Regions from separate parts of the Herbaspirillum hiltneri N3 genome, predicted to be linked through region 3. Evidence: predicted binding sites of a transcription regulator. Region 3 holds the regulator's gene; each other region holds the start of a gene.
What was found. The regulator sigma-54, encoded in region 3, starts transcription at its own class of promoters, with help from an activator protein. The targets are predictions, from matches to a motif close to TGGCANGNAANCTGCTTT.
Positions count from the first base shown of each region.

Region 1: a site for sigma-54 is predicted at 1,581-1,598, ahead of F506_RS03100 (outer envelope protein). Genes of this name have one in related genera too.
Region 2: a site for sigma-54 is predicted at 1,488-1,505, ahead of F506_RS06170 (ammonium transporter). Genes of this name have one in related genera too.

Region 1 is NZ_CP011409.1:697,060-700,340, forward strand. It holds gene F506_RS03095 (ABC transporter substrate-binding protein) at 24-1,055, opposite strand; gene F506_RS03100 (outer envelope protein) at 1,775-2,611, shown strand; gene F506_RS03105 (urate hydroxylase PuuD) at 2,748-3,281, shown strand, end outside.
Region 2 is NZ_CP011409.1:1,374,563-1,377,843, reverse strand. It holds gene F506_RS06175 (alkaline phosphatase D family protein) at 1-1,181, opposite strand, end outside; gene F506_RS06170 (ammonium transporter) at 1,554-2,756, shown strand; gene F506_RS06165 (GntR family transcriptional regulator) at 2,953-3,281, shown strand, end outside.
Region 3 is NZ_CP011409.1:346,205-349,485, forward strand. It holds gene grxD (Grx4 family monothiol glutaredoxin) at 1-201, opposite strand, end outside; gene hpf (ribosome hibernation-promoting factor, HPF/YfiA family) at 535-888, opposite strand; gene F506_RS01590 (RNA polymerase factor sigma-54) at 1,012-2,493, opposite strand; gene lptB (LPS export ABC transporter ATP-binding protein) at 2,517-3,260, opposite strand; gene lptA (lipopolysaccharide transport periplasmic protein LptA) at 3,262-3,281, opposite strand, start outside.

The DNA.
Region 1 (3,281 bases), 350 kb from region 3:
TTCGAGGGCGTCAGCTTGCAATGTCATTTCCCGAACACATTCAGCAGTTCCTTGGACGGCAGGTAAGCCGGGGTCCAGATCTTTTCCGCATTGACACGCGTCTTGGTGGCGTAGGCGTCCGACACTTGCGAGGCCATCAGCGTCAGGCGCGGCAGGGATACCTGGCCGTAGCCTTCGGCCTTGGCGTGCGGCGTGGCGATGGCGCTGGAGATGGCCAGCTTGAGGCGGCGCAGTTCCAGCTTGGCGTCGATCAGGCCGTCGCGTTCCTTGAGCACCTTGATGGCGCCTTCGGGATCGGCCAGCACATCCTTGGTCGCCTTGGCGAAGGCGCGCAGGAAGCCCTTGAGCGCCTCCGGATTGGTCTTCATCAGGCTTTCGTTGGCGATGATGGCGTTGCCGTACAGCTTGACGCCATAGTCGGGATACATCATCACGTTGATGTCTGAATCCTTGATGCCGCGTGCGTTCAGGTTCAGCAGCGAGGTGAAGTAGAAGCCGGTGATGGCGTCGACGTCGCCGCGCGCCAGCATGGTTTCGCGCAGCGGCGGATCCATGCTGATCCAGTTGGCTTTGGAGGCATCCAGGCCGTTGGCCTTGGCGAAGATCGGATAGCCGCGGCGGCCGGCGTCAAACACCGGCGAGCCGAGCTTCTTGCCGACCAGATCGGCCGGTGTCCTGATGCCGGTCTTCTTGAGCGAGAAGATTGCTGCCGGCGTGTCGTTATAGACCATCATCACGGCCATCGGCTTGCCCGGCGAGGCAGGATTGTTCGCAGTGAATTCCATCAGCGCCGCCATGTCGGCAAAGCCCATGTCGTACGTGCCTGACGCCACGCGATTGACGGCGTTGCCGGAGCCGCTGCCGGCGTCGATGACGACGTCCAGTTTCTCCTGCGCGAAATAGCCCTTGGACTTGGCCACCAGGAACAATGCGGACGGACCTTCAAAGCGCCAGTCGAGCTGGAACTTGATTTTGGTTTCCTGCGCAAAGGAGGCGGAGCAGGTGGCGCTAAGCAGCACGGCGGCGGTGAACTTGAAGAGCTTGTTGGCGTGCATGATGGGCTTTCCGTTGAATTCAGTTGATCGGTTGGCCGGGTGCAGGCGACGTGACGGCAATGTCGCCAATGCGGCCCGGTTTTGTTGTCCGGTTTTTACAAACGATGTCCTCTTGAAAAGCATTTACTGTGCCAAGAACGCCGGACGGCGGCGACGGCGAAGACAGCGCTCGCGTCGGCCTTTGGCAGGTCCGAATTTTGTCGACAATCCAAAAATTCATTTGCGACAATTTGGTGCTTTGTTGCACCGCTCTAGCAAGAGTTGCACTAAAAACAGTATTCTTACGCGCCTGTAAGCCTTGTAGATACAGGTGTTTGTGGGAGACATCGTTTAGTACTGTCGTTCTATATCTTGTCGACAATCTGTCTGCGCCATCCACTTGACGGGACATCCGGAAGGGGTGTTTTCACTCTGCGCAGCGGCTCGGACCGACCTGCGCGCAGCGCGTCGATTCAATCCGTTCAGGCCCGTGTCAACGCATCCGGTCGCACATTGTCGACAGTTTTCCGGGCGCTTGTTTTCGGCTGGCATGGCGTTTGCATTGATGGAACCCGGCGGATTGCAGATTACGCATGGGCGTTTGTCGGCATGCGATGCCAGACCTGATCGGACATGGGTGAGCAAATGAAGGAGCGCGCGTTACTTGAGCGACAAGCTGCAAGCAACGAGCGATGGGATCCGGATTTATTTTTCAATGAAACGCAAAAGGGAGAAAACGTATGAAGAAGAGTGCAATGGGGATGTGCTTGACTACCGCAGCGCTGGCTGTTTCGGCCATGAGCAGCATGTCGGCCAATGCTGCGGATTGGGCGGACAATTCGATCGGTATCCGCTACGGCACCAAGTTTGCCGAGCCGTTCAACTCGCAGGATATTTCCAAGAAGATCGTCAACTTCACGCACGCCAGCGGTTACAAATACGGCACCAACTTTCTGAACGTCGATTTGCTGATGTCGGATAGCAAAGACAACGAATCGCAAGAAGCCTATATCGTCTATCGTCATACACTGGATATCGGCAAGGTAGCCGGCAAGGACCTCTCTTTCGGCCCTGCGCGCGGCTTTGGCCTGACTGCAGGCTTTGACTGGAACACCAAGAATGACCCCGGCTACAGCTCGCGCAAGCGCATGATCGTTGCGGGTCCTACTATCATGATGGACGTGCCGGGCTTCCTGAACATCAGCCTGCTGGCCCTGTGGGAAAGCAATCAGCCATTGAGCAACGGCGTTCGCATGTCCAGCCGCTACTCCTACGACACGCACCCGATGTTGAATGCAGCCTGGGGCATCCCGTTCGGCACCAGCGGCTTCGCGTTCGAAGGCTATGTGAACTACATCGCCGCCAAGGGAAAGAACGAGTTCGGCGGCGGCACCGCGCCTGAGCTGAACTTCGACGGCCAGATCATGTACGACGTCGGCATGCCTATGGGCATGGGCAAGAACACCTTCCGTGTCGGCCTGGAATATCAATACTGGCGCAACAAGTTCGGCAACCCGCACAACGTGCCGGGTTCGCTGGCGAAGACGCCGATGATCCGCGCCGAATACCATTTCTAAGTATTTCTGCGGACCTGCCGGTGTGAACATGCCCTACGGTCCACGTCCTTCGGTGCCGGGTCTTTTGATCCGGCATTTTTTTATCGGCGACTGATGGTATAAACAATTTTCGGTTCGACTCACCACGCGGGGCGCAATGGAAGCATACATTTTCGACTGGCTCAATCTCTTGCTGCGCTGGCTGCATGTCATCACGGCGATTGCCTGGATCGGATCCTCGTTCTACTTTGTCTGGCTCGACAACAGCCTGACCCGGCCCGACGATCCAGAACTGCTTGGCAAGGGCGTCGGCGGCGAACTGTGGGCCGTGCACGGCGGGGGTTTCTACAATCCGCAGAAATATCTGCTGGCGCCGAAGACCCTGCCGCAAAACCTGCACTGGTTTTTCTGGGAGTCATACAGCACCTGGCTGTCGGGCTTTGCGCTGTTCTCGGTCCTGTACCTGTTCAACGCCGGCACCTTCCTGGTCGACAGGCACGTGCTCGACATGACCGCGACCACCGCGGTGTGTGCAGCGCTGGCTTACCTGGTCGCAGGCTGGCTGGTGTACGACGCCATCTGCCGTCTGTTCGGCGACAAGCCGGGCGGCGACCGCATGGTGGGCGTGCTGGTCACGCTCTATGTCGTTGCGGCGGTCTGGGTGGCGTGCCATGTGTTTTCAGGCCGCGCG
Region 2 (3,281 bases), 1.0 Mb from region 3:
TCGCTGGCGATCACTTTCCAGGTCGAGCGCGAGCGCAACAGCGCCTGCTTGATCCAGCGCATCTGCGCCGCGCCCAGGAAAGCCGCGTCCGGCCCCGGCGCCGGCTGGCGGTTCGGCGAATTGGCGCCGCGGTAGCTGCGCTCGTCGAGCATGAACACTTCCAGCAGCGGGCCGTAGTTGAACGAGCGATAAATACGCTCAGGATCGGCGACGTCGATGCGAAACGGGTTGTATTCGAACATCGCCTGCCGCGCACGTTGCTTGAGCACGTTCAGCTCGCGCTCCTGATAGCGCTTTTCCGCAGCGCCGATCACCTGGCCGGGATACCAGTTGTTGCGCACTTCATGGTCATCCCATTGCACCAGGAACGGCACCTCCGCCATGAAGCGCTTCTTGTTGGCGTCCATCAGGTTGTAGGCGAAGTTGCCACGGTAATCGTCGAGCGTCTGCGCCACTTTGGATTTGGCCGGCGTCACCAGGTTGCGCCAGAGGCTGCCGTCATCGAGCGTCACCTCGGCCTGGATCGGACCATCGGCATAAATCTGGTCGCCCGAATGGATGAAGAAATCCGGCTTGAAGCGGCGCATCGTTTCATACACGCGATAGCCGCCCCAGGCTTCGTTGATGCCCCATCCCTGCCCCGCCTCGTCGCCGGAGAACGCAAAGCTGATGTCGCGCTCGCCGCCGCCGGGAATGATCAGGCTGCCGGTCACCGGCGCACTCCACGCCGACTCGTGCTGCAAGTCCTGGAAGCGGAGGCGATAGTACAGACGCTGCGATACCGGCAAGCCGCGCAGGTCCATGCGCGCGGTGTAGTCGTTGCGCGCCAGCGCTGCCGGACCGACGACGGTGAACGCATCCTTGAAATTCTCATTGACCGAATATTCCACCACCATGCGCGCCGCGCGATCGGTGCGACTCCACAGCATCGCCGTATCGCGCGTGATATCGCCGCTCATGGCGCCGCTGTCGACCTGCGGGCGCATGCGTTCCGAGGTCACAACGGCGGGCGCTTGCCCGGCGAACGCGGGCGCAAGCGTACCGCCGGCCAGCAGCACGCCGGTCCCGAGCGCGGCATCGCGCAGGAAGTCGCGGCGCGCCTTGCCGTCATTGCCGGCGGCGGATGAAGGTAACGGCTGGGAAGAATGGGAAGACTGAGAAGAGGATTGATCGTCGGACATGGCGGACTCCTTGGCTGGCAGCATGAAAAATTGCAATGTAGCAATGCAATGTGACCGTTCCATGAACAGATGCCGCCGGGAGCAGACTTGCCTTCGCATTTCGAAGTTGCCCCAGAAAAACCTCAAACTACTTTCACTTTCCGGCGCTCCCACAAACGAGATGCCAAAATTTGCTCACACTACTCGTCTTCAGTGACGCACCAAGCGGACGCATCAATTGCACGATTTGCGTGCAGTTTCCCAATAATTTCAAACGCCTCAAAAAAAACACCTTCAAATTCAAACGCTTAAAAATTTGCACCGAAATGGAATGAATTTTGCTTAATAAGGTGCTTTTCAAACTTTATTGCACAATTATTGGGAGATTTTTCCGTGGACGATCACAAAAATGGTGCCGACGCGCTCTTCATTTTGCTCGGCGCAATCATGATTCTGGCCATGCACGCCGGTTTTGCCTTCCTTGAACTGGGCACCGTGCGGCGCAAGAACCAGGTCAATGCCTTGGTCAAGATCCTCGCCGATTTTGCGGTGTCGACCATTGCCTACTTTTTCGTCGGCTATTACGTCGCCTACGGCGTCAGCTTTTTCAGCGGCGCCGAAGTCCTGTCGGCGCGCAGCGGTTTTGAGCTGGTGAAATTCTTTTTCCTGCTGACCTTCGCCGCCGCCATTCCGGCGATCATTTCCGGTGGCATCGCCGAACGCTCCAAATTCCAGCCGCAACTGATCGCCACGGCGGTGCTGGTCGGCCTCGTGTATCCGTTCTTTGAAGGCATCGCCTGGAACCAGCACTTCGGCGTGCAGGCATGGCTCAAGGACGCATTCGGCGCCGAGTTCCACGACTTCGCCGGTTCCATTGTCGTGCATGCGGTCGGCGGCTGGATCGCATTGCCCGCCGTGCTGTTGCTGGGAGCACGCCGGGGCCGCTACACGCGCGAAGGCGCCATCGCCGCGCATCCGCCGTCGAACATTCCCTTTCTCGCGCTGGGCGCATGGATCCTGACGGTGGGCTGGTTCGGCTTCAACGTGATGAGCGCGCAAACCCTCGACAAGATGAACGGCCTGGTCGCGCTCAACTCGCTCATGGCGATGGCCGGCGGCACGCTGGTGGCGCTGGTGATGGGCAAGAACGATCCGGGCTTCGTCTACAACGGTCCGCTGGCGGGACTGGTGGCGGTATGCGCCGGCTCCGACCTGATGCATCCGCTGGGAGCACTGGTCACCGGCGGCATCGCCGGCGCGATCTTCGTGTGGATGTTCACCCGTACGCAAAACAAATGGAAGATCGACGACGTGCTCGGCGTGTGGCCGCTGCACGGCCTGTGCGGCGCATGGGGCGGACTGGCGGCGGGCATCTTCGGCATGAAAGCGCTGGGCGGCCTCGGCGGCGTGTCCTTCATGGCGCAGCTGTGCGGCTCGCTGCTCGGCATCGCCATCGCCGTCATCGGCGGCTGGATCGTCTACGGCCTGCTCAAAAGAGCCATCGGCATCCGCCTCGATCCGGAGCAGGAATTCGAAGGCGCCGATCTGTCGATCCACAAGATTTCATCGACGGCGGAGCGGGATACCAGTTGGTGATGATAAGGACAATGAAAAAATAAAGTGTGTCGATGCGATGGCTTGGATAACGCCAGCGAGCCAGGGCAATTTTCTAGCAAAACCAAGTTGAATCCGTCTCATGATCGCTCGACATAAGACCCCCTCATACGAGGTTCTGAAGCGGCATATTGATATCCACTACGATCTCAGATAACATTCGCCAATGGAAATTGGAATGCAGAATTCAATAACGCCGAGCCCTCTTTACATTGAGAAGGTCTATGATCGTTTGCTCGAAGCAATCACCAGCGGAGATCTGAAGCCGGGGGAGCGGGTGCGACAGTCGGTGCTGGCTGACAGGCTTGGAGTATCGCGTCAGCCCATCAGTCACGCCCTGCAGCTTTTGCGGCATCAAGGACTGGTGCGCGACGCCGGGAAGCAGGGGGTGGAAGTTTCACCGGTCAACCCTGACTACATTGTTCACCTCTACCGGGCTCGTGTGTCTCTGGAAGCAAGTGCTTCGGCGATGGCGGCGCAGCGCATGAAGGAAGGACTGGCGAGCGC
Region 3 (3,281 bases):
CGAGTATTCCTTGATGCCCTGGCGCACGTCGGCGCTTTCCAGCACGTTGACGGTGACGATGTTTTCCGCGCCGCTGGCCTTGAGCAGCTGGATCGCCTTGCCCGAGAAGCCGCATTGCGGGAATTGCGCCGTGCCCTTCATGAACAGCACGACGGGGTTTTGGGTAACGGTTTCCTTGATCCAGGATTGGACTTCGCTCATGACTACACCTTCAAAAAGTTCGCAATGCCGTCATTATATGAAAAAGCGGGCGCGCGCGTTGGGAGAGTGCCGTTGCACAGGGAAATGTCTTTCAGGCAACACGGCTCGTTGTGGTCTGCTGTGACCAACATGGAAATGATTTACAGGATTGCAAGACCGGCAGCTCGATAGCTCAGCAGCAGGCGGAAAAAATTGAGAAGAAATTGTGTAGAAGATTTTGAAAGATAGGAAAGCGCTCGCGAAATACATGAGGAAGTTGCTGTCACGGAAACAAGAAAGGGCGCTTGCGCGCCCTTTTTCTGTTGCCGGTCCAGTCCGCCGGCTAGTTGGCTATCACGAGGCAGCTGCGGAAAGCGGTTCTTCCGGCAGGCGTTTTGCCATCGAGTGATGGTTTTGTACGCGGTCCTTGTGCTTGATGACCTGGCGATCCAGCTTGTCGATCAGCATGTCGATGGCGGCGTACAGGTCATGTGCAATGCTCTCGGCATGCAGATCTTTCCCCTTGATATGAACGTTTATTTCTGCTTTCTGGCGTTTTTCTTTTTCGGTCAGCTTGTCTACGCTGAGAATGACACTGATGTCGATCACGTGGTCAAAGTGGCGCTTGATGCGCGTCAGCTTGCTTTGCACGTACTCGCGGATGGCAGGGGTCAAATCGAGATGATGGCCACTAATGGTCAGATTCATACAGCACTCCTATCGTGAGATTGCTGGAGGTTCTTACGTATTGTCCGGTTGCTTGCAGGCAGCACCAGAACAAAACACCCGAACTCAACAGAACACAGCAACGATGCTTTGCTACAGAAAAACTTACAGAGATTTGCGGAGATTTACCGGCGGGATTTTGAGCACTTCGCGGTATTTCGCGACAGTCCGTCGCGCCACCACCATGCCCTGTTCCGCCAACATATCTGCAATCTTGCTATCAGAGAGTGGGTTCTTAGGGTCTTCTGCTCCTATCAGTTGTTTGATGAGAGCCCGTATCGCAGTGGAGGAAGCTTCACCTCCTGTTTCCGTTGCGACGTGGCTGCCGAAGAAGTATTTCAACTCAAACATGCCATGCGGAGTCAGCATGTATTTCTGAGTCGTTACACGAGAAATAGTGCTCTCGTGTAGACCTAGTGTATCAGCTATTTCGCGCAACACAAGGGGGCGCATGGCAACTGCGCCATGCGAAAAAAAGTTGCGTTGCCTCTCAACAATTGCCTGGGCGACACGCAAAATTGTGTCGAAGCGTTGCCGCATATTCTTGATCAGCCACTTGGCTTCCTGCAGCTGCGAACCGAGCGATCCGTCGCCCTTGGTTTGCTTGAGCGCATTGGCATACATGGCGTTGACGCGCAGTCGCGGCATCACGTCGTGGTTGAGCAAAACCTGCCAGCCGTCCTTGGCCGCCTTGACAATGACATCGGGCACCACGTAGTCGGATCGGCCCGATGCAAATACGGCGCCGGGATGCGGATGGCACTGGCGAATCACGGCTTGCGCTTCGCGCAGGTCTTCATCGTCGCAGCCGAGCGCTTTCTTGATCTTGTTGAAATCGCGCTGGGCGAACAGCGCCAGATAATCTTCGACGATCGTCAGCGCCAACCGGCGTGTGACAAAGGCAACTTTCGGCAAGCGCCGGATCTGCAGCGCCAGGCATTCGGACGCGCTGCGTGCGCCGATGCCGGCCGGGTCGAAGCTCTGCAGCAGCTTCAGCGCAATGGTCAGTTCGTCAAGTTCGATTTCCAGTTCTTCGGGCAAGCGCGCGTGGATTTCTTCGAGCGACTCTTCCAGATAGCCATGGTCATCGATCGCATCGACGATCAGTTCGATCAGCGCGCGGTCGCGCAGGCTGCGCACCGTCAGGCGCGTCTGCTCCTGCAGATGTTCGCGCAGCGTGATGTCATGCGCTTCGAGTTGCGGACGCGAATCTTCGTCGTCGGGCGTCTTGCCGGTGCGGGCGACGTCGTCGAAGCTCCAGTCGGTGTCGCCGCCGGCGTGGTCGTCGCCGACTACGCTGTCCTGCGGATCGCCGGCTTCGCCTTCAGCCGGGGCGGCGCTGGCCGCGGTGTTCTCGACCGGATCGGCCTGCGCCGAAGGCGGGCTGCTGATGGCGCCGTCGGCCAGCAGCCGCACGGAATTGTCGAGCGCGTCATCGAGGCGTTCCAGCAGCGGATTGTCCGACAGGATCTGTTCCAGTTCCTGGTGCAGCTCCAGCGTCGACAGCTGCAGCAAACGGATCGACTGCTGCAACTGCGGCGTCAATGCCAGATGCTGGGAGGTGCGAAGCTGGAGGGATTGTTTCATTCAGTTTTCAGGTGGCCTGGGTGCTACATGCGGAAGTGTTCGCCGAGATACACGCGGCGAACGGACTCATCGGCGATGATGTCGTCGGGGCTGCCGCTGGCCAGCACGGTACCCTGATTGATGATGTAGGCACGGTCGCAGATGCCCAGCGTTTCGCGCACGTTGTGGTCGGTGATGAGCACGCCGATGCCGCGTTCCTTGAGGAAGCGCACGATGCGCTGGATCTCGATCACGGCGATCGGATCGATACCGGCGAACGGTTCGTCGAGCAGAACGAAGCGCGGATCGGTCGCCAGCGCACGGGCGATTTCGACGCGCCGGCGTTCACCGCCGGACAGCGACAGGGCCGGGCTTTCACGTAGCTTCTCGATCTGCAATTCGTGCAGCAGGCTGTTGAGGCGGCCTTCGATTTCATCGCGGCTGAGCGACACGCCGTTTTCTTTGCGCAGTTCCAGCACGGCGCGGATGTTGTCTTCCACGTTGAGCTTGCGGAACACCGATGCTTCCTGCGGCAGGTAGGACAGGCCGAGTTGCGCCCGCTCGTGAATCGGCAGTCGCGAAATCGCCGCACCGTCGAGATCGATCTCGCCGCCGTCGGACGGCACCAGGCCGACGATCATGTAGAACGAGGTGGTCTTGCCGGCGCCGTTGGGGCCGAGCAGGCCGACCACTTCGCCGCTGGCGACTTCCAGCGAAACGTCGCGCACGACCTGGCGCGCGCCGTAGCTCTTTTGCAATCCGCGGACAACGAGAGAACTGATCGCCATCTTATTGGCCCTTCGAAGAAT